3 regions of the Kitasatospora sp. NPDC057940 genome follow, and region 1 is predicted to be linked to each of the others. Evidence: riboswitches for the same ligand, from Rfam matches in the RefSeq annotation. Region 1 holds a riboswitch; each other region holds the start of a gene.

Region 1 (3,906 bases):
GCCGGACATCTTGGCGCCCCCGGTCCGGTGCCCGTGGTGTTGAATGCCCGTGGCCCGTACGGAGGATGGACGAAGGAGGGGAGCAGCGGTGAAGCTGTTCCGGTTGGACGAACTGGACGTCGAACGCGCGGCGAACGACGGCGCGTACCTGCGCTTCCTGCGCGAACCGCGGATGTCCGCCGGGCTCTACGCGCTCTCCCCCGGCGACACCGACCCGCAGACCGCGCACGACCAGGACGAGATCTACCAGGTGATCAGCGGTCGCGCCGAACTGACCGTCGGCGCCGAGACCGCCACGGTCGGCCGCGGCACCGTCGTCTACGTCCCGGCCGGCACCCCGCACCGCTTCCACCACGTCACCGAGGAGCTGCGGGTCCTGGTGGTGTTCTCCCCGCCCGAGGGCTGACCGTCCGCGGACCGACCGTCTAGGGTCCTGGGCATGAGCAAGAGCCTGACGGAAGAACTCTGGGCGGCCATCGAGCCGGTGTACGCCGAGATCCTCGCCCACCCCTTCATCGGCGGCCTCACCGACGGCACCCTGCCGCGTGCGGCCTTCCGCCACTTCGTCGTCCAGGACTCGCACTACCTGCGCGACTACGCCCGCGCGCTCGCCGTCTGCGCCGCCAAGGCGCCCGGCGAGGAGGACGTGCGGGCCTTCGCCGACGACGCGGTCGGCGCACTGGCGGCGGAACAGGGCATGCACGCCGAGTTCCTGACCGCCTTCGGCGGCAGCGCCGAGGAGGCCGCCGCCGAACCGGTGCTGCCCACCACCCGGGCCTACACCAGCTACCTGCTGGCGACCGTCTACGGCGGCTCCTTCGCCGAGGCCGTCGGCGCGGTGCTGCCCTGCTACTGGATCTACGCCCGGGTCGGCGAGGCGCTGCTCGCCCAGGGCTCCCCCGACCCGCTGTACGCCAAGTGGATCGCCACCTACGGCGACGAGGCGTTCCAGTCCGTCGTCCGCCGGGTGCTGGCGCTCACCGACCGCCTCGGCGAGGAGATCTCCCCGGCCGAACGGCGCCGGGTCGTCGAGCACTTCACGACCACCTCGCGCTACGAGTGGATGTTCTGGGACGCCGCCTGGCGCGGTGAGCGCTGGCCGGTCTGACCGCTGGTCGCAGGGGGTGCGGGGCCCTTCCCGGGGGTCGTCCCCGAGTCCCGCACCCGGGTCTCCCCGGGGCCCCGGGTCGGGGTGATCTAGGGGTTCTCTCCGGGCCGACGGGCCTCGTTCCGGCACTCGTGTCCCCGTACGATCGAAGTACCGAAAGCAAGCGGGATGCGGCACCGGACGGCAGCCGACCCCACGGGGAGAGAAGGAACGGTCATGGCTGAGCTCTGGAAGTCGCTGCCCTCCTGGGTGCGGAACATCGTCATCCCGGTGCTGGTCCTGGTGCTGCTCTGGAACATCCTGGGATTCGTCTTCGGTGTCGTCGGCGCCCTGCTGAGCATCATGATCAAGGTGCTGGTCGTCGCCGGCATCGCCGCCGCCGTGGTGGTCCTGGTGAAGAAGGCCGCCAAGGGCTGAGCCGCTGCCCGAGGCCCGGCCCCCTGGACGGGGGGCCGGGCCTTCGGCGTTCCTGGCGCGGCGTCCGGCCTGGTGGGGGCGTGCTGGACCTGCGGCGATCGGCTCGCTACGGTGTTGGGCGTCATGTGCAGGCAACACCGCCTGCCGACGCGGGAGCTCGGAGCACCGGGCTGAGAGGGCGCTGACCGGGACGTCGACGGACGGACCGACGGCTGCGTCGACCGCAGGAACCTGACCGGGTAATGCCGGCGTAGGGAGTATGAGGTCAGATGACCACGTTCGAAGCACAGCCGCAGCCTGCCCGCAGCACCGGGAACAGCGGCACTGAGGTCGGCGATACCGCCACCGCCACCGCCACCGTCACCAGCGCGGGCACCGGCTACCCCACCCCGGCCTGGCGCAAGGCCTACCGCGAAGGGTCCCGGCCCGACCTGCGGGTCCCGTACCGCGAGGTGCAGCTCACCAACGGCAGGACCGTCCCGCTGTACGACACCTCCGGCCCGTACACCGACCAGGCCTACGAACCCGACGTGCGGCGCGGCCTGCCCGCCCTGCGCGACGCCTGGATCCGCCAGCGCGGCGACGTCGAGGAGTACGACGGCCGCGAGGCGCGCCCCGAGGACGACGGGATCAAGCACACCTCGCCGCGCGGCGGGAACCTGCGCAACCTGGACGCCGTCTTCCCGGGCCGCCCGCGCCGCCCGCTGCGCGGCCGCGGCGATGTCGCCGTCACCCAACTCGCCTACGCCAAGCGGGGCGTGGTCACCCCCGAGATGGAGTTCGTGGCGCTGCGCGAGGGCCTCGCCCCCGAGTACGTGCGGGCCGAGGTGGCCCGCGGCCGGGCCGTCATCCCGGTCAACGTGAACCACCCCGAGGTGGAGCCGGCGATCATCGGCACCAACTTCCTGGTGAAGATCAACGCCAACATCGGCAACTCCGCCGTCACCTCCTCGATCGAGGAGGAGGTGGAGAAGATGACCTGGGCCACCCGTTGGGGCGCCGACACCGTCATGGACCTCTCCACCGGCCGCAACATCCACACCACCCGCGAGTGGATCCTGCGCAACTCCCCCGTGCCGATCGGCACCGTGCCGCTCTACCAGGCCCTGGAGAAGGTCGACGGCAAGGCCGAGGACCTGAGCTGGGAGGTGTACCGGGACACCGTCATCGAGCAGTGCGAGCAGGGCGTCGACTACATGACCGTCCACGCCGGCGTCCTGCTCCGGTACGTCCCGCTGACCGCCCGCCGCAAGACCGGCATCGTCTCGCGCGGCGGCTCGATCATGGCCGCCTGGTGCCTGGCGCACCACCAGGAGAACTTCCTCTACAGCAACTTCGAGGAGCTCTGCGACATCCTCGCGCGCTACGACGTCACCTTCTCGCTCGGCGACGGCCTGCGCCCCGGCTCCATCGCGGACGCCAACGACGAGGCGCAGTTCGCCGAACTGCAGACCCTCGGCGAACTCGGCCGGATCGCCCGCGAGCGCGACGTCCAGGTGATGATCGAGGGCCCGGGCCACGTCCCGATGCACAAGATCAAGGAGAACATGGATCTCCAGAAGGAGATCTGCGACGAGGCGCCGTTCTACACCCTCGGCCCGCTCACCACCGACGTCGCCCCCGGCTACGACCACATCACCTCGGGCATCGGCGCCGCGATGATCGCCTGGTGGGGCACCGCGATGCTCTGCTACGTCACGCCCAAGGAGCACCTGGGCCTGCCCAACCGCGACGACGTCAAGACCGGCGTGATCACCTACAAGATCGCCGCCCACGCCGCCGACCTCGCCAAGGGCCACCCCGGCGCCCAGGACTGGGACGACGCCCTCTCCGACGCCCGCTTCGAGTTCCGCTGGGAGGACCAGTTCAACCTGGCCCTCGACCCGGAGACCGCCCGCGCCTTCCACGACGAGACCCTTCCCGCCGAACCCGCCAAGACGGCCCACTTCTGCTCCATGTGCGGCCCGAAGTTCTGCTCGATGAAGATCAGTCAGAAGATCCGCGCCGAGCACGGCGACGGTTCCAGCGCCGTGGAGACCGAGTTCGACGCCGAGGCCCTGGCGGGCATGGCGGAGAAGTCCGCCGAGTTCGCCGCCCAGGGCAACCGGGTCTACCTTCCGCTGGCCGACTGACGCATCACATGTGAGAGCGACCCCGAGAGGTTTCGCCTCTCGGGGTCGCTCTTCGCGGTTCCGCCGCTCGTCTGCTGAGGCCCGAGGGTCGATTCAGCGGGTATCTGCATTTTGCAGATACCCGCGCTATAATGCAGGCATGACAGTCCTCACGATCCGGGACGTCCCGGACGACCAGATCCAGACCTTGAAGGTTCGCGCAGCGCAGGCCGGCAAGTCGCTCCAGGCGTTCATGCAGGACCTGATCGC
Region 2 (8,708 bases), on a different contig from region 1:
CTTGACCAGCCCGTCCTCGGTGATCAGCACGTTCTCCGGCTTGACGTCCCGGTGCACCAGCCCGGCCCGGTGGGCGGCGCCGAGGGCGGCCAGCACCGGCTCCAGCACGTCCAGCGCGGCCCGCACGGACAGCGCGCCGCGGTCGCGCAGCAGGTCCCGCAGGGTGCGGCCGGGCACGTACTCCATGGCGAGGAAGACGTTCGCGCCGTCCGCGCCCTGGTCGAAGACGTTCACCACGTTCGGGTGGGAGAGCCGGGCGACGGCCTTGGCCTCGCGGATGAACCGGGCGGTGAAGCCGTCGTCCCCGGCCAGCGCGGGGTGCATCACCTTGAGGGCGACGACCCGGTCCAGCCGGGTGTCGGTGCCCCTGTAGACGGTGGACATCCCGCCGGTCGCGATGCGCTGCTCGACCCGGTACCGGCCGTCGAGCAGGGTACCGATCAAGGGGTCGTGCAGTGCCATGTCCACCCGGAGAGTCTAGGGCTCCGGCTGTCGGCCGGGCCCGGAGGACATCGCCTCCGGGCCCGGCTGTGCCCGGTTTGTGACACGGCACACGCGGGCGGGTGCCGGGCGTCCCGGCGTCAGAACGCCGGGTGCTCGCGGGTGTCCAGCTCCGCCCGGCCGGCCATCGCCGAGGAGGCCTCGGCGTGGAACCGGCGCGGGATGCGGCCGGCCCGGTGGGCGAACCGGCCCGCCTCGGCGGCGTGCCGCATCGCCTCGGCCATCAGCACCGGGTCCTGCGCCCTGGTCACCGCGGAGGCGAGCATCACCGCCGCGCAGCCCAGCTCCATCGCCAGCGCGACGTCCGAGGCGGTGCCGGCGCCCGCGTCCAGGATCACCGGGACGCCCGCGCCCTCCACGATCAGCTGGAAGTTGTGCGGGTTGCGGATGCCCAGGCCGGAGCCGATCGGCGAGCCCAGCGGCATGATCGCCGCGCAGCCGACGTCCTCCAGCTTGCGGGCCAGCACCGGGTCGTCGTTCGTGTACGGCAGCACCGTGAAGCCGTCGTCGACCAGGGTCTCGGCGGCGTCCAGCAGCTCGATCGGGTCCGGCAGGAGGGTCCGCTCGTCGGCGATCACCTCCAGCTTCACCCAGTCGGTGCCGAGCGCCTCGCGGGCCAGCCGGGCGGTCAGCACGGCCTCCCCGGCGGTGAAGCAGCCCGCCGTGTTGGGCAGCACCCGGATGCCGTTGCGGGTCAGCACGTCCAGGACGGAGCCCTGGGTGCCGGCGTCGACCCGGCGCATCGCCACGGTGGTCAGCTCGGTGCCGGAGGCCAGCAGCGCCCGTTCCAGGATCTCCAGGCTGGGCGCGCCGCCGGTGCCCATGATCAGCCGGGAGCCGAAGGACTCCCCGGCGATGGTCAGCAGGTCGTCAGCCATGTCAGCCTCCCTGGACGGCGGTGAGGATCTCGATCCGGTCGCCCGCCGACAGTTCCGTGGCCGGCCACGAACTGCGGGGCACCACGGCCTCGTTGAGGGCGGCGGCGACGCCGCTGTGGGCGGCGCTGAGGGTGGCCACCACCTCCGCGAGGGTGGTCGTGGCGGACACCCGGCGGGGCTCGCCGTTGACGGTCAGCCCGATCTCGGCCGGCGCGGTCTGGGCCGGTGTGGTCTGGGTCGGCGTGGTCTGGGCCGGTGTGGTCTGGGGTGGTGCGATCTCGGTCATGCGGAGGCCTTCGCGGTGGAGCGGTCGGGGGAGAACCGGGTGGGTGTGAACGGCTGTGCAAGCTCAGGGAGTTCGCCGCTCGCCAGGTACTCGGCGAGCAGGTCGGCGGTCACCGGGGTGAGCAGCACGCCGTTGCGGTAGTGGCCGGTGGCGGCGACCAGCCCGGGCAGCGCGGTCGGGCCCAGCAGCGGGGCGTTGTCCGGCGAGCCGGGCCGCAGCCCGGCGGAGGTCTCCAGTAGCGGGAGTTCGGTGATGCCCGGCACCAACTCGTGGGCGTCGCGCAGCAGTTCGTACACCCCGCCGGCGGTGACGGTGGTGTCGTAGCCCTGTTCCTCGGTGGTCGCGCCGATCACCAGCTCGCCGTTCTCCCGGGGCACCAGGTACAGGTGCTGTCCGCGCACCACCGCGCGGACGTTGCGGGACAGGAACGGCCGGTACGCCTCGGGGATCCGCAGCCGCAGGATCTGCCCCTTCACCGGGCGGACGGCCGGCAGCACGCCCTCCGGCAGCCCGGGCAGCCGGTGGCTGTGCGGGCCGGCCGCGAGCACCACCTGGTCGGCCCTCCGGGTCTCGCCGGTGCCGAGCCGGGCGCCGACCGCGCGGCCGCCCTCGACCAGCAGCCCGACGGCCTCGGCCCGGTGGACCACGACCCCGGCGAGCCCGCAGGCGGCCACCAGGGCGGTCAGCAGCCGGCGGGGGTCCACCTGGTGGTCGTCCGCGACGTGCAGGCCGCCGCGCACGCCGGGGGCGAGCATCGGCTCCAGCCTGCGGGCCTCCCGGCCGGTCAGCCAGGCCGAGTCCAGGCCGAGCCGCTGGTGGAAGGCGTGCAGCTCGCGCAGTTCCTCGCGGTCGTCGGAGTCCAGCGCGACGGCGATCGTGCCGCACCGGCGGTACCCGGTGTCCAGGCCGCCGCTCGCCTCGGTGAGCTCGGCGGCGAAGTCCCCGTACCGCTGGTTGGAGGCCATGCCGAGGCGCAGCAGCGGCTCCTCGCCGTACTGCAGCTCGGTGACCGGGGCGAGCATCCCGGCCGCGACCCCGGCCGCCCCGCCGCCGGGGGAGGGGTCGACCACGACGATGTTCCTCAGCCCGCGCTGCGCGGCGCGCCAGGCGACGGCGAGGCCGATGATGCCCCCGCCGATCACCAGCACGTCGGCGTGGGTTTCCTCGGGCAAGCGTGACAAGGCTGCTCTTCTCCCTTCGCCGGAATGACCCGGATCAGGTTCGGACGGTCGCGGGCCGTGCCAGCCCGCCTCTCAGCCCGGTACGCCGGGCTCCCGTGATGGTGCCCCCACCATAACGCCGGGGGCGGGCCCGGCCGAAGGCCCATACGCGGGGTGGACGGGCCGATGGCCCCGGCAGGGCGCTGAGTACAGTGACGGGCGTGGCAGAGCTGAACGCAACGGATCAGGTGGTCGTCGTCGGGGCCGGGCTGGCCGGGGCGCAGTGCGCCCTGAAGCTGCGGCAGGGCGGCTGGCGGGGGCGGATCACGCTGGTCGGGGAGGAGCCGCACGCGCCGTACGACCGGCCGCCGCTCTCCAAGGACGTGCTGCTCGGCGAGGCCGACGCCACCACCCTGGACATCGACTACCCGCAGCTGGGCATCGAACTGCTCACCGGCCGCCGCGCCACCGGCCTCGCCCCCGGCGTGCTGCACACCGACGCCGGTGACCTCCCGTACGACGCCCTGGTGATCGCCACCGGCGCCACCCCGCGCGCCCTGCCCGGCGCCGAGCGCGCGCACCTGCTGCACACCCTGGACGACGCGCTGGCGCTGCGCGCCCTGCTGCGGCCCGGCCTGCGGCTGGTGCTGGTCGGCGCGGGCTGGATCGGCGCCGAGGTGTCCACCGCCGCCCGCGCGGCCGGCTGCGAGGTGACGGTCGTCGAGGCGGGCCCGGCGCCCGTCCCCGGCGCGCTGCCGGCCGAGGTCGGTTCGGCAATGGCCGCCTGGTACGCCGAGGCCGGCGTCGACCTGCGCTGCGGGGTCGGCGTGGCCGCCGTCGAGGAGGGCGCGGTGCTGCTGGCGGACGGCTCGCACCTGCCCGCCGACGAGGTCGTGGTCGGCGTCGGCGCCCGGCCCGCGACGGGCTGGCTGGCCGGCTCCGGCGTCGAGCTGGACGGCACCGGCGCCGTCCTGGTGGACGGGCGGCTGCGCACCGGCCTGCCCGGCGTCTTCGCGGCCGGGGACTGCGTCAGCTACCCGTCCGCCCGCTCCGGCGCCCGGCTGGCCGTCCAGCACTGGGACCACGCGTTGCAGTCCGGCGAGGCCGTGGCGGCCGCCGTCCTCGGCGCGGACGCGCCGCCGTACGACCCGGTGCCGTACTTCTGGTCGGAGCAGTTCGGGCGGATGGTCCAGTACGCCGGGCGGCACGCCGAGGGCGACGAACTGCTGTGGCGCGGCGACCCGCAGGACGCCTCCTGGACGGCGCTCTGGCTGCGCGACGGGGTGCCGAGCGCGCTGCTGGCCGTCGACCGGCCGCGCGACCTGACCCAGGGCCGCCGGCTGATCGAGCGCGGCACCGCGCTGGACCGGGCCCGCGCGGCGGACCCCTCGGTGCCGCTGAAGTCGGCGGTCGCGGGGTAGCGGCTGGTGCGCGGGGGGCTGTGGAGGTGGCAGTCTGGTGGCGTGAGTGAGATTGAAAGCAAGATTGAAGCCCTGGTTTCCGAGTGGATGTACCTGCCCGACATCTCGGAGCAGTGGGGGGTGCGCGTCACCGAGGTGCGCGACCTGGTCCGCAGCGGCGGGCTGATCGCCGTCCGGCGGGGCCCCAACAAGTCGCTGCAGGTCCCTGCGGCGTTCATCGACGGCCAGGGGCTGGTCAAGCACCTGTCCGGCACCCTGACCGTGCTGCGCGACTGCGGGTACAACGACGTGGAGATCCTGGAGTGGCTCTTCACCGAGGACCCGTCGCTGCCCGGCAGCCCGATCCAGGCGCTGCAGGAGAACCGCGGCACCGAGGTCAAGCGGCGCGCCCAGGCGATGCTGATCTGATGGCGGCGGACACACCGCGCCGGCGGCTGGCCGACGCCCGGCTGTACCTGTGCACCGACGCCCGCCGGGAGCAGGGCGACCTCGCCCAGTTCCTGGACGCGGCGCTGGCGGGCGGGGTGGACATCGTCCAGCTCCGTGACAAGGGCCTGGAGGCCAAGCAGGAACTGGAGGCCCTGGAGGTCTTCGCGGACGCCTGCCGCCGCCACGGCAAGCTGCTGGCCGTCAACGACCGCGCCGACGTCGCGCACGCGGCCCGGCCGGACGTGCTGCACCTCGGGCAGGACGACCTGCCGGTGCCGGCCGCCCGGGCGATCCTCGGCGACGAGGTGCTGATCGGCCGGTCCTGCCACGCCGAGTCCGAGGTGGACGCGGCGCTCGCCGAGCCCGGTGTGGACTACTTCTGCACCGGCCCGGTCTGGCCGACCCCGACCAAGCCGGGCCGCCCGGCGCCGGGCCTCGGCCTGGTCTCGTACGCGGCGAAGCAGAGCACCGACCGGCCGTGGTTCGCCATCGGCGGCATCGACCTCGGCAACCTCGACGAGGTGCTGGCCGCCGGCGCCCGCCGGATCGTCGTGGTCCGTGCGATCACGGCCGCCGACGACCCGCGGGCCGCCGCCGCCGAGCTCGCCCGGCGGGTGCGCTCGGCCTGACGGCCCCGGGGGCCGTCACCGTTCTCCGTACCTGCGGATCCCCCTGCGCGCGGATCTCAGTACTTGCGGACGGTGGCGGCCTCGGCCAGGGCCAGCAGCACCGTGCGGGCCTGCTCGTCGGCCAGCGGCGCCGCCGCCAGCGCGGCCAGGGACTGCTCCATCAGCTCGTCGATCCGGCGCTCCACCCGCTCGGGCGCGCCGCTGCGGGCCACCAGGTCGCGCAGCCCGGTGACCTCCTCGGGCGCCAGGTCCGGCGCGCCGAGCCGCTCGTCCAGGTGCCGGGCGTCGGCGGCCGGCAGGCCCCGCATCGCGTGCGCCACCAGCAGGGTGCGCTTGCCCTCGCGCAGGTCGTCCCCGGCCGGCTTGCCGGTGACCGCCGGATCGCCGAAGACGCCGAGCAGGTCGTCCCGCAGCTGGAAGGCCTCGCCCAGCGGCAGTCCGAACGCCCCCAGCGCCGCCACCAGCTCCGGGCCGGCCCCGGCCAGCAGCGCGCCGACCTGGAGGGGCCGCTCGATCGTGTACTTCGCCGACTTGTAGTGCAGCACCGTCTGCGCCCGGTCGAGCGCGCCCTCGTCGGCGGAGTCGCCGGCCACCGGCTCCAGGACGTCCAGGTACTGCCCGACCATGACCTCGGTGCGCATCAGGTCGAACACCGGCTTGGCGGCCAGCACGGCGGCCGGCTCCAGGCCCGAGCGCAGGAACAGCTCGTCGCACCAGATCAGCAGCAGGTCGCCGAGCAGCACCGCCGCCGAGGCGCCGTACTGCTCGCGGTCGCCGCGCCAGCCGTTCGCCCGGTGCAGCGCCTCGAAGCGGCGGTGGATCGAGGGCAGGCCGCGGCGGGTGTCGCTGCGGTCCATCAGGTCGTCGTGCACCAGGGCGCTCGCCTGGAGCAGTTCCAGCGCGGCCGCCGCGTTCGCGATGCCCTCGCCGCCGGCCGGGCCGCCGGCGCCGCGCCAGCCCCAGTAGCAGAAGGCCGGGCGCAGCCGCTTGCCGCCGTCCAGCAGGAAGTCGCGCAGGGCGTCGGCGGCGGGCACGAGCTGCGGGGAGATCTTGTCCAACAGGGCGGACTGGCCGTCCATGAACGCGGCGAGGGCGGCGTTGACGCGCGCGCGGACGTCCTCCACGTCTATGGGGTTGGCCGGCCGGTTGCTGGACGAGGTCACGATGAGGCTCCGCTGGTTCGCTGGGGTTCAGCAAGCGTAGCGGGGTGGCCGGGAACGGATGTGCGAGCGGGCGTGTGCGCGGGCGTGCGGGCGCACCGGGCGCGGGACCCGAACGCCGGTCGGAATTCGTCGGCCCACGGACGGAACGCGGACGGAACGCGGATGGAATGTCGTCCACCACTTGTCTCAATCCGTGGTACCGAGTTGTCCGGCCCCTTCGAACGCCCGATAACCTGCCAGCATGGCACTCGGCATCGCTTCCACCAGACCGGACCGCGCACTGACGGTCCGCGAACTCCTGGCAGCAGGAAAGCGGTCCTTCTCCTTCGAGTTCATGCCCCCGCGCACCGAGGTCGGCGAGCAGCGACTCTGGGACGCCATCCGCCGGCTCGAACCGCTGGACCCCAACTTCGTCTGCATGACGTACGGCGCCGGCGGCTCCTCGCGCGAGCGCACCGTCAACATGGTCGGCCGGATCGCCACCGAGACCACGCTGACCCCGGTCGCCCACCTGACCGCCGTCGACCACTCGATCGCCGAACTGCGCAACATCATCGGCCAGTACGCCGACCAGGGCGTGCGCAACGTCCTCGCGGTCCGGGGGGACCCGCCCGGCGACCCGATGGGCGAGTGGGTCAAGCACCCCGACGGCGTCACGTACGCGTACGAGCTGGTCGAGCTGATCAAGGGCATCGGCGACTTCTGCGTCGGCGTCGCCGCCTCGCCGAACATGCACCCGCGCTCCACCGACTGGGACGAGGACATCCGGCACTTCGTCGGCAAGGTCCGGGCGGGCGCCGACTACGCGATCACCCAGATGTTCTTCGAGGTCGACGACTACCTGCGGCTGCGCGACCGGGTCACCGCCGCCGGCTGCGAGACGCCGATCATCCCGGAGATCATGCCGGTCACCAACGCCAAGCAGCTGGAACGCTTCCCCCAGCTGAGCGGCTCCGCCTTCCCCGCCGACCTGGAGGCCCGGCTGCGGGCCGCCGTCGACGACCCGGCGGCGCTGCGCGCGATAGGCATGGAACACGCCACCGCGATGGCCGAACGCCTGCTCGCCGAGGGTGCGCCCGGCCTGCACTTCATCACGCTCAACCACTCCACGGCGACGCTGGAGATCTACCAGAACCTCGGCCTGCACCAGCGCCACGCGTAGGCCCCGTCCGGGGCCTCGCCCGCCCCCGCCCGGGGCCCGCGGACCCGGACGTCCACCGGCCCGTCACCGCCCCGACGGTGACGGGCTCGGTCGTGTGCGCCCCGGCCGCGACCGGCGGGAACGCGATGCGGTACCCCGGCCGTTGAACCGGTACAGTCGCCGCACACGCGCGGCGAGCGCGGGCACGCGACTGGAGGTAGCGGGCGGATGGGCATCGGATACCTGCTGCTGTACGTCGCGTTGGCGGTGGTGGCGCTCTGGCTGGTCGCCGAGGTCCTGCTGCAGAACCGGGCCCCGCTGCACTGGCGGGCCCTCGCCCTGGTCGGCTTCCTCGGAGTGGCCGCCGGCATGGTGCTCGGCTCCGTCCCGGTGATCGGCGCCGGCGCCGCCCTCTTCGCGGCCGGCCAGACCTTCGTCACCCTCTCCGTCAAGCGCGGCTACCGGGCCGGCTGGTCGCTGCGCAAGGCCGACGGCTCGCTGCCCGGCCCGCTCGCCAAGGTGCCCCTGCTCGGCGCCCTCACCGGCGGCGCGGCCGCCGTGGCCGCGGTCGAGGCCACCGAGAAGCGGATCGGCGAGGTCAGCGCCGTCGAGGAGGCCCCGGTCGCCGCCCCCGACCCGGTCGCCGAGGACGTCCCCGAGGTCGAGCAGACCGCCTCCTTCGAGATGCAGGAACTCGCCCAGGACGGCGTCTACGCGCCCGCCTACTACGAGCAGCAGCAGGCCCAGGCGCCGCACGACCCCTACGCCGAGGCCTACCAGTCCGGCTACGACAACGCCGCCCAGCCGCAGCCGGCCTACGAGCAGCAGCAGTGGCAGAGCCAGCAGCAGCCCGCCTTCGCCTACGACCAGGGCTACGGGGCCTACCCCCAGCAGTCCGACCCGTACAGCGGCTACCCGCAGCAGGACCAGTACCAGTCCTACCCGCAGCAGCAGCAGCCCGGCTGGGAGCAGCACCCCCAGCAGCAGTGGCAGACCCCGCAGCAGCACCCCGAGCAGCACCTGGAGCAGCACCCCGGCCAGCAGCCGGGCCAGCACCCCCAGGGCATCCCGCAGCAGCAGTCCTACGACCACACCTACGG
Region 3 (8,708 bases), 220 kb from region 1:
GCTGGAGTCGAGCAGCGGGCCGCCGGAGTTGCCGGGGTTGATCGAGGCGTCGGTCTGCAGCGCGTTCATGTAGGAGGACTGGCCTCCGGTCTCGTCGCCGGAGGCGACCGGGCGGTCCTTGGCGCTGACGATGCCGCTGGTGACGGTGGACTCCAGGCCGTACGGCGCACCGATCGCGACGGTGGCGTCACCGACGTTGACCTTGTCGGAGTCGGCCAGCGGAAGCGGGGCCAGCTTGCTCTTCGGCGGGTTGTCGATCTTGACCACGGCGACGTCGTAGCCCTCGGCGTGGCCCAGCACGGACGCGTTGTAGGACGTGCCGTCGGCGAACTTGACGGTCAGTTTGCCGCCGTTGAGGGTCGGCGCGACCACGTGGTTGTTGGTGAGGATGTGGCCCTCGGTGTCGAAGACGAAGCCGGTGCCGGTGCCCGACTCGCCGTTGCCCTGCGCCTTGATGGTGACGACGCTGGGCAGCGCCTTCTGCGCGATGCCGGCGATCGAGCCGGGGGCGGGCTCGTTCTTCTGGGTGTTGCTGGCCTGGACGGTGGTGCTGCGGTGGTCGTCGGCGCTGTTGGTGCTGTCGTTGCGGTCCGCGACGGTCACGCCGAGCGCACCGCCGGCCACGCCGGCGACCAGGGCGACGGCGGCGATCAGGGCGACCAGGCCGCCGCGCTTCTTGCGCGGGCCGCCGGGGCCGCCGGGGTAGTCGGCCGGGTAGCCGAGCGGTCCGGCCGGGCCGCCCGGGTAGCCCGCGCCGCCGCCGGCGTCGTGGGCGGCGCCCCAGCCGCCGAGCGGCTGGCCGGCGCCGAACGGGTGGTGGCCGGGCGCGGGGTGCGCGGCGGGCGCGCCGAGGGCGGCCGGGGTGCCGTACGGGTCGTGCGGGCCGGCGGCGGGGACGCCGTGGGCCGGGGTGGCGTACGGGTTGGCACCCGGCGGCAGGGCCGGGCTCTCGGCGACGGGTGCGACGGGTGCCGTCGGCGCGGCCGGGACCGGCGGTGCCGGCGGCAGGACCGGCGGCGGCGCGTCGATGTAGCCGGTGGCGGCGTCGACCGGGGCGGCCGGCGCGTCGGCGACCGGCACGGCCGGGGCCTGCGCGGGCGCCTCCGGCGCGGGGACCTTGGTGAAGGCCACCGTGGGCTGGTACCCGCCCTCGGCCGGAACACCGTCGGCCGCCACGCCCTCCGTCGGCGCGGCCTCGGCCGGTGCGGCCTCGGCGGCCGGAGCGGCCCCGGGCTCGGGGACCCGGCCGAAGGCCAGTGTCGGCTGGTGCCCGCCCGAGGCGTGGCCGTCGGAAGCGGGAACAGCCGCCGCCTGGCCGCCCGAGGGCTGCTCCCCCTGCGGCCCGGTGGGCCCAACCTCGCGCTCGGTGCTCACGAACGACCTCCATAGCTGACAGAACCAAGGACCATAGTTTTTCGTACTGCCGATTCGTTTGCCGTAAGGACCCCTCTGAATAACTCATAAGAATCCTTAGCCGCCGCCGACAGCCGGGCCGCCGACCAGGCTGTCCTGCGCCGACGACCGGGCCCACGACCGAGCCGACGGGCAACACGACCGAGCCGACGGGCAAGTCGACGGCCGAACCGGCGACCGGCCGGCGACCGGAGGCTCCCCCACCTCCGCCGGGCGTCCCGCGATGCGGGCCGCACACCCCGTGGCCTTGGCGTTCACCCCCGGGCCGGTTAGCCTGTCGCTCACAACTGACACGCGGGAGCTTGGACCGTCCAGGCTGAGAGTGCGCTGGTCGACCGTACGCCACGGGATCGTGGGCGGACCGTCGAGGGGGCGCAGACCGCCGGAACCTGTCCGGGTAATGCCGGCGTAGGGAGTATCGGCCATGTCGCCTGCTTCGCCATCCTCTTCTTCGGGCGCGCCCGCGTCCAAGGGTTTCCCCGAACCGTCCCCGGCCGCTCACGGCGGTGACGGCGGTGACGGCGGTCACGCGGACCCCACCGGCACGGCGACCGCCGTCCTGGACCGCCCCGAGCGTGCCGAGGCGCCGCTCGTGCTGGACACCGAGCCGCCGCGCACGCTGCGCTTCCGGGACCACTTCGCGCTCTGGATGAACCTGGGCGTCAGCCTGATCGGCTTCTCCACCGCCGCGACCGTGCTCGGCGCCAAGGGCAGCGAGCTGTCGCTGGCCGCCGCGGTGACCGCGATCGTGGCCGGCACCGTGGTCGGCACCGCGATGCTCGGCGTGGCCGCGCTGATCGGGGCCCGTACCGGCGCGCCCGCGATGGCGAACCTGCGCGGGCTGTTCGGCACCCGGCTGTCGTACGTCCCGACGGTGCTGAACATCGTCCAGTGCGTCGGCTGGGGCGTGTTCGAGCTGCTGACGATCGCGGCGGGCGCGCAGACCGTCGCCCACACCGACGGCTACCGCTGGCTGTTCGTGCTCCTGGCGGGCGCGCTGACCACCGCGCTGACCATCTGGCCGCTGGGCTCGATCGCGGTGCTGCGCCGCTTCGTGGCCGGTGCGGTCGCCGTCGCGATGGTGTACTTCACCGTCCAGCTGGGCCGCCAGGGGGTGCCCGACCCGGGCGCCGGCAACTGGCACGGCTTCCTGGGCGCCACCGACGCGATGATCGCGGTGTCGATCTCCTTCGTCCCGCTGGCCGCCGACTACACCCGGCACTCGCGCACCGCGCGCTCGGCGTTCTGGGGCAGCTTCTCCGGCTACACGATCGCCCAGGTCTGGTGCTACGTGCTCGGCCTGATGGCCCTGCTGCAGTCCGACGGCGACCCGAACAGGATCTTCGACTCCTTCCTCGGCGTCTGGGCCGGCTGGCTGTTCCTGCTGGTGCTGGTGCTGCGCGAGACGGACCAGTCCTTCGCCAACGTGTACTCGACCGCGATGTCGGTGCAGAACCTGCTGCCGAAGGTGGACCGCCGGGTGCTGACCGGCGGGATCGGCCTGCTGATCACCGTGCTGGCGCTGCAGATCGACAAGTTCACCGACACCTACACCAACTTCCTCGGCCTGATCGGCTCGGTCTTCGTGCCGCTGCTCGCGGTGCTGGCGGTGGACTACTTCTTCGGCGCCGGCCGGTACGGCTGGAACCTCTCCGCCGACGCGCCCTCGCGCCGCCTGATGCTGCTGCCGTGGGTGCTGGGCTTCGCGGTCTACCAGTTCATCGCGCCGACCGCGGTGGCCGGCTGGTGGACGGACTTCTGGACCTCCGCCCAGGACGCCCTGCACTTCACCCCGCAGGAGTGGACGTCCGCCTCGCTGTTCGCCTTCCTGGTGCCCGCGCTGGTCACCTGGGCGCTCACCCCGCTGACCCGCAGGGCGGCGCCGAGCTGACCGACCGGCACCGAAGACGGCCCCGCGGATTGGGGCCGTCTTCGCCTGCGCGTCACTTCCGCCGCCTATCGTGGGGCCCGTGACCAGCACAGACCCGTCCTCGACGGCGGCGCGCAGCACGCCGCCCGTCCAGGTGATCGCCCACCGCGGTTCCTCGCACGCCCTGCCCGAGCACACCCTGGCGGCGTACCGGCGCGCGCTCGACGAGGGCGCGGACGCGGTCGAGTGCGACGTCCGGCTGACCGCCGACGGCGAGCTGGTCTGCGTGCACGACCGCCGGATCGGCCGGGTCTCCAACGGCCAGGGCACCGTCTCGGCGATGACGCTGGCCGAGCTGGAGGCGTACGACTTCGGCGCCTGGAAGACCGGCCGCCCCAGCACCGACCCCGAGCTGCGCGGAGTGCTGCGGCTGGAGCGGCTGCTGGAGCTGGTGGTGGACTGCGGCCGCCCGGTGGACCTGGCGATCGAGACCAAGCACCCGGTGCGCTACCGCGGCCGGGTGGAGGCCGAACTGCTGCGGACGCTCGAACGCTTCAAGATCGGCGCGAGCCGGGAGGGCGAGCGCCCCTCGGCCCGGATCATGAGCTTCTCCTCGGTGGGGCTGGACCGGGTGGCGGCCTCGGCGCCGGAGTACCGGCGGGTGTTCCTGTTCGAACGGACCCTGCCGCTGGTCGGCCGGCTGCGCCCGGGCTCCCCGCTGCCCGGCGGGGCGCGGATCGCCGGACCGGGCATCGACCTGGTGCGGGCCCGCCCGCAGCTGGTGACGCGGCTGCGCGAGCTGGGGCACGAGGTGCACGTGTGGACCGTGGACGAACCGGCCGACGTGGAACTGTGCCTGGAGCTCGGGGTGTCCGCGATCATCACCAACCGGCCCGCCGAGGTCCTGGCGCAGCTCGGCCGGTGATCCGGCGTCGGACGGCGGGCCGCCCGCAAATCCACCCGCAAAGCCCGGACACAACCTGATCGTTCTGGTCGGCAGTCAAACCTTCCGGGCCCGTTATTGCCGGAATTCATGCGCCGGGGCGACGCACGGTGAGCACGGAATGACCTCAGGTCCACCCTCGGTCGCAATCGCTTGAAATGTCCTCGCGGGATCGTCCGGCGGTCGTTTCCGACGCATTACCAAGGGGCATCTCTCCCTCGGCATACGCTGAAGGAGGTCCGGGGGTGGCGTTGATGGTGGCGCGTGAAGTGCCGACTTCATCGACCATGGCAGTGCCGCACGGCCCGGCGAGTGTCGGGGTCGCACGGCGCCGACTGCGTCGAGATCTGGGTGACCGGGAGATACCGGAGCCGGTCATCGATGATGCCGTACTGATCCTTTCCGAACTGCTGAGCAACGCCTGCCGGTACGCCCGTCCGCTCGGCCCGCTGCGGGCCCTGGGGCGCGGCGCCCGGGCCGAGGTGGTGGACCAGCTACTGGTCGGCGTCCCCTCCGGGGCACATTCCGCCACGGGCGGCCGGGAGCGCGACGAGCACGGGAGCGGAACGGACGGCGGCGTGCTGGTCCGCTGGCAGCTGCACGCCGACGGCGTGCTCACCCTGGAGGTCACCGACGGCGGCGCGACCACCCGGCCGCTGCCCGCCGGCCCCTCGCTGACCTCGCGCGGCGGTCGCGGACTGAACATCGTCGACCAGCTGGCCAGCGACTGGGGCGTGCGCGACGCGCCCGGCGAGGTGACGGTCTGGGCGGCGCTGCCCGCCCGGGCCCGGCACGCCCGGCGCACCGGTGGTGACGCCCGCAGCGCCTGAACCGACGCGCGCTCCCCGCCCGTCCGCCCGGCGTGTGCCCGCGCGCCGGGGGAACGTCAGTAGGCTGCCCGGAGCAAAGGACCACCGTTCCCGGGAGAGCCGCACCATGGGCAAGAAGGCCGCCAAGAAGGCGCCGCAGCGTCAGTCCACCACCGCCGTCGCGGGCGAGGTCCCCGTGGTGGGGGCCCGCGAGAACTGCCCCTGCGGTTCGGGCCGCCGGTACAAGGCCTGTCACGGCCGGGAGGCCTCGCACGCGGTGCAGGAGCTGGTGCACCGCCCGTTCGAGGGCCTGGCGGGCGAGGCCGACTGGGTCGCGCTGCGCGAGCTGGTGCCCGCCGCCACGGTGCCGCTGACGCTGGCCGCCGGGGTGGCCGAGGGCGCCACCGGCGAGGTCCCGTCGGTGACCCTGGCCACCGTGCTGCCGCTGGCCTGGCCGGCCCTGCGCCGCCAGGACGGCTCCATCCTGCTCGGCCTGCAGACCCAGTCCTCCTCCGGCGACCTCAGCCGCGACCTCGCGGACGCCCTGGAGCTGGCGCTGGCCACCGAGCCGGGCAACCCGGTGCCGTCCCGCCGGACCGAGGCGGGCGGGCGCCGGCTCCAGGACCTGCTGGACGTCACCGCCGCGTTCACGCCCGCCGTGCACACCGGCTTCGAGTTCTGGCTGGAGGACGCCGAGACCGCGACCGGCGAGGTCGCCGCCTCCCTGGAGCGCGCCAACGCCTCGGCCATCCCGACCGAGAAGCTGGCGAGCGCCGACGCCGCCTACTGGTGCGGCACCCCCGACAAGAACCACCTGCGCTGGGTGATGACCGTGCCCGAGGAGCGGCTGCTGGACGCGCTGGCCCGGCTCAGCGCCGCCGACCGGTCCTCGCTCGGCCCGGACACCCGCCTGGTCGGCTCGTTCCGCGCGCACGGCCTGACCGTCCCGGTCTGGGACCTCCCGCTCGCCATGACCGCCGCCGACTGCGAGAAGCCGGCCGCCGAGTTCGCCGAGCGGCTGGCCTCGGTGCTCGCCGACGAGACCCCGTTGACCGCCGAGGAGCGGCGTGCCCGCGCGAACCTGGTGAACCGTCAGGTCACCTTGAACTAAAGCGCCCGGGATCCGGGTGATACGCGTCACATTGTCGCCATGGAGCCGCAATTTCCGGGCGGGCAGGGCGTCTTGGAAATTGGCGCGGGCGCGGATCCTTGTTACTGTCTAAAGAGTCCGGCCGCTGGTGCATCCCCCGTCGCCAGCGGCCGGATCTTTTGTTTTCCGCAGGGCCCCGACGAGCGGCCCGGGAACGGACCGGCGGATCAGTACGCCGAGCGACCGCTGTCCAGTCGGACCGTCGCCTCCACCAACTCGCCCAGCAGCGGCCCGACCTGCGGCAGCCACACCCCGCCGTCGGCGTCCGGGCGCGGGGCCAGCACCCAGCGCACCCGGCCGGCCGCTCCGCCGGGCGGCAGCGGCAGGAAGCCGTCCACCCCGTGATAGCGCAACGAGCCCGGCACCCAAGGGAGTTGGGAGAGCATCTCGCCGAGCGCGTCCAGCGAGTACGGGGCCACCAGCAGCGCGTACCGGCCCGGCATCGCCAGCACCGGACCGAGCGGCAGCCGCAGCGCGCCCAGGTAGACCAGCGCCCGGGCGCCGGCCGCCGCCGGCAGGCTGACCGCCGAGACCACCGAACCGGTGGCGGCCAGCACCGGAGCGTCCGGGCTCTGCCGCTCCCACCACCAGCGCACCATCCGGGCGTCCGTGGTGGCGGCCAGCAGCGACGGGTCGTGCGGGTGCGCGCCCGGCACGGCGCAGTCCTGGTCGCCGCAGGAGCACTGACCGCCGCGCAGGACCGCCCCGGGCACCACGGGCCAGCGGTGGTCGACGGCGGCCGTCAGGGCCGCGGCGAGCCGGGCAGGGCGCTGACGTGCGACGTCGTCCTGGACGGGGTGGTGGGGAGTGGCGGGCGGACACGGATCTTTCGGGTTCTCACGCATGGCGCTCGTTCCTTTCCCTGACCGCTCGGTTCGCTCCGGCCCGTCGGCACCGCCGGGACTCGTCACGCGGACCCGCGGTGGCACGGCCCCGGCGGCGCGAAGGGGGGCGGGCGGCATGGCGGGCGGCGCGGCGACGACGTGGATCACGGTGTGGAGCACGACATGAGAAGGGCCGCGCACTGGAACAGCCCCTGGAACGAGAATCCCGTATGCGACCGGATGGACGCCGCCCGGGCGCGCTTGGTTCCACCGTACGAGTGAGAGACTTCCGGCCAGCCCGGGTCCCGGGCGGCGCGGGCATACGATCCGGACGGCCGCCGGGTCCGTCCCCTCCGTTCTGCCCGCTCCCGGTCCCCTCCATTCCTCCCGACCGGACCAGCGCGTGCCCAGGCCGTACGCGCCCCCCGACCGGGTCTCGCGGATGTGGAACAGGCCACCGCGTCGTCCTGGATCTGGACATGCCCCAAATGGCCTGTGTAGAAGTGGTGGCATTGCTGTCGATCAATGACGAGTAGTAGCGAATCGAGGCGAAACGCGCCCTTTGGCCGTCATCGCTCCACACCGGCCGTACCTGGGGGTTCCGCATGGCACGTAGCACGTCAGGAGTGGCGGCATGACCGAGTCCCACCCGTCGTCGTCGACACCCTCCGAGCCGGGCGAACCCGGCAGCGCCGGCGGGCTGACCGTCCTCGACCCACCGGGCTTCCCCGGCCCCGCCGACGCGCAGGACGGCACGGCGGACGTCCGCACGGCCCCGGCCGCCGGGGTGCAGGACCGTTTGGCCGGACGACTGTCCGATTTCGCCAGCCTGCACCGGCACACCGAACAGCTCGCCCGAGCCCGCGGCCTCGACGCCACCCTGGACACCGTCCTCGCCTCCGGCGCCGCCCTGCTCGGGGCCCGCCGCGGCGTCCTGGTCACCCGGATGCCCGGCGGCCGGCCCGGCCAGCCCGTCGGCCTCGGCCTCGACCGCGCCAGCCTCGGCGCGCTGGAGACCGTCCCGCCCGAGCAGAGCCTGCTCGCCAGGCTGCTGCGCGAACAGGACCGGCCCGAACGGCTGCACTCCCCCGACCTCGCCGAGGACCCGGCCACCGGCGCCCGGCTGCGCGAACTCGCCACCCAGCTCGGCCTCGGCGGCTGCTACGGCCTGCCGCTCGCCACCGAGGAGGACGGCCCGCTCGCCGCCGCCCTCTGGTTCTACGACGAGCCCGCCGAACCCACCGAGCGCCAGCGCGCGCTCGCCCACCGCTACGCCGGGATCGCCGCCCCGCTGCTCGCCAAACAGCTGGAGGCGGACAAGGTCCGGCGCACCACCGAGGCGCTGCGCCGCGGCCTGCTGCCCGACCGGCTCCCCCAGCCCGCCGGCCTGCGGCTGGCCGCCCGGATCCTCCCGGCCGGCCTGGACCGCTCCTGCGGCAGCGACTGGTACGACGCCATCCCGCTGCCGGACGGCACCGTCGGCCTCACCGTCGGCTCCGTCTCCGGCGACGGCCCCGGCGCGGGCCCCGGCTCCGCCCCCGGCGCGGCCGCCGCGATGGGCAGGATCCGGGCCGCGCTGCGCGCCTACGCCGTCCTGGAGGGCGAGGACCCGGTGTCCGTCCTCGGCGACCTGGAACTGCTGCTCAAGACCACCGAACCGGCCCGCACCGCCACCGCCGTCTACGCCTGGGTGGAACCC

What was found. A riboswitch is a leader RNA that binds a small molecule or an ion and turns the genes downstream of it on or off. The one in region 1 is predicted to bind thiamine pyrophosphate.
Region 2: linked by a shared signal. The riboswitch ahead of thiO (glycine oxidase ThiO) and the one ahead of thiC (phosphomethylpyrimidine synthase ThiC) in region 1 are both predicted to bind thiamine pyrophosphate.
Region 3: linked by a shared signal. The riboswitch ahead of ACFVTF_RS01855 (purine-cytosine permease family protein) and the one ahead of thiC (phosphomethylpyrimidine synthase ThiC) in region 1 are both predicted to bind thiamine pyrophosphate.

Annotation. Positions count from the first base shown of each region.
Region 1 is NZ_JBHVPH010000001.1:186,346-190,251, reverse strand. Features, by position in the region: gene ACFVTF_RS00915 (cupin domain-containing protein) at 89-406, shown strand; gene tenA (thiaminase II) at 440-1,108, shown strand; gene ACFVTF_RS00905 (DUF5326 family protein) at 1,325-1,525, shown strand; TPP riboswitch at 1,665-1,799, shown strand; gene thiC (phosphomethylpyrimidine synthase ThiC) at 1,795-3,657, shown strand; gene ACFVTF_RS00895 (antitoxin) at 3,797-3,906, shown strand, end outside.
Region 2 is NZ_JBHVPH010000004.1:394,659-403,366, reverse strand. Features, by position in the region: gene pknB (Stk1 family PASTA domain-containing Ser/Thr kinase) at 1-462, opposite strand, end outside; gene ACFVTF_RS10160 (thiazole synthase) at 582-1,379, opposite strand; gene thiS (sulfur carrier protein ThiS) at 1,381-1,665, opposite strand; gene thiO (glycine oxidase ThiO) at 1,662-2,837, opposite strand; TPP riboswitch at 2,841-2,953, opposite strand; gene ACFVTF_RS10145 (NAD(P)/FAD-dependent oxidoreductase) at 3,038-4,246, shown strand; gene ACFVTF_RS10140 (Rv2175c family DNA-binding protein) at 4,289-4,654, shown strand; gene thiE (thiamine phosphate synthase) at 4,654-5,304, shown strand; gene ACFVTF_RS10130 (polyprenyl synthetase family protein) at 5,361-6,467, opposite strand; gene metF (methylenetetrahydrofolate reductase [NAD(P)H]) at 6,709-7,629, shown strand; gene ACFVTF_RS10120 (hypothetical protein) at 7,837-8,708, shown strand, end outside.
Region 3 is NZ_JBHVPH010000001.1:400,495-409,202, reverse strand. Features, by position in the region: gene ACFVTF_RS01860 (S1C family serine protease) at 1-1,374, opposite strand, end outside; TPP riboswitch at 1,698-1,845, shown strand; gene ACFVTF_RS01855 (purine-cytosine permease family protein) at 1,838-3,304, shown strand; gene ACFVTF_RS01850 (glycerophosphodiester phosphodiesterase) at 3,384-4,208, shown strand; gene ACFVTF_RS01845 (ATP-binding protein) at 4,514-5,056, shown strand; gene ACFVTF_RS01840 (DUF5926 family protein) at 5,163-6,146, shown strand; gene ACFVTF_RS01835 (bifunctional DNA primase/polymerase) at 6,353-7,030, opposite strand; gene ACFVTF_RS01830 (PP2C family protein-serine/threonine phosphatase) at 7,644-8,708, shown strand, end outside.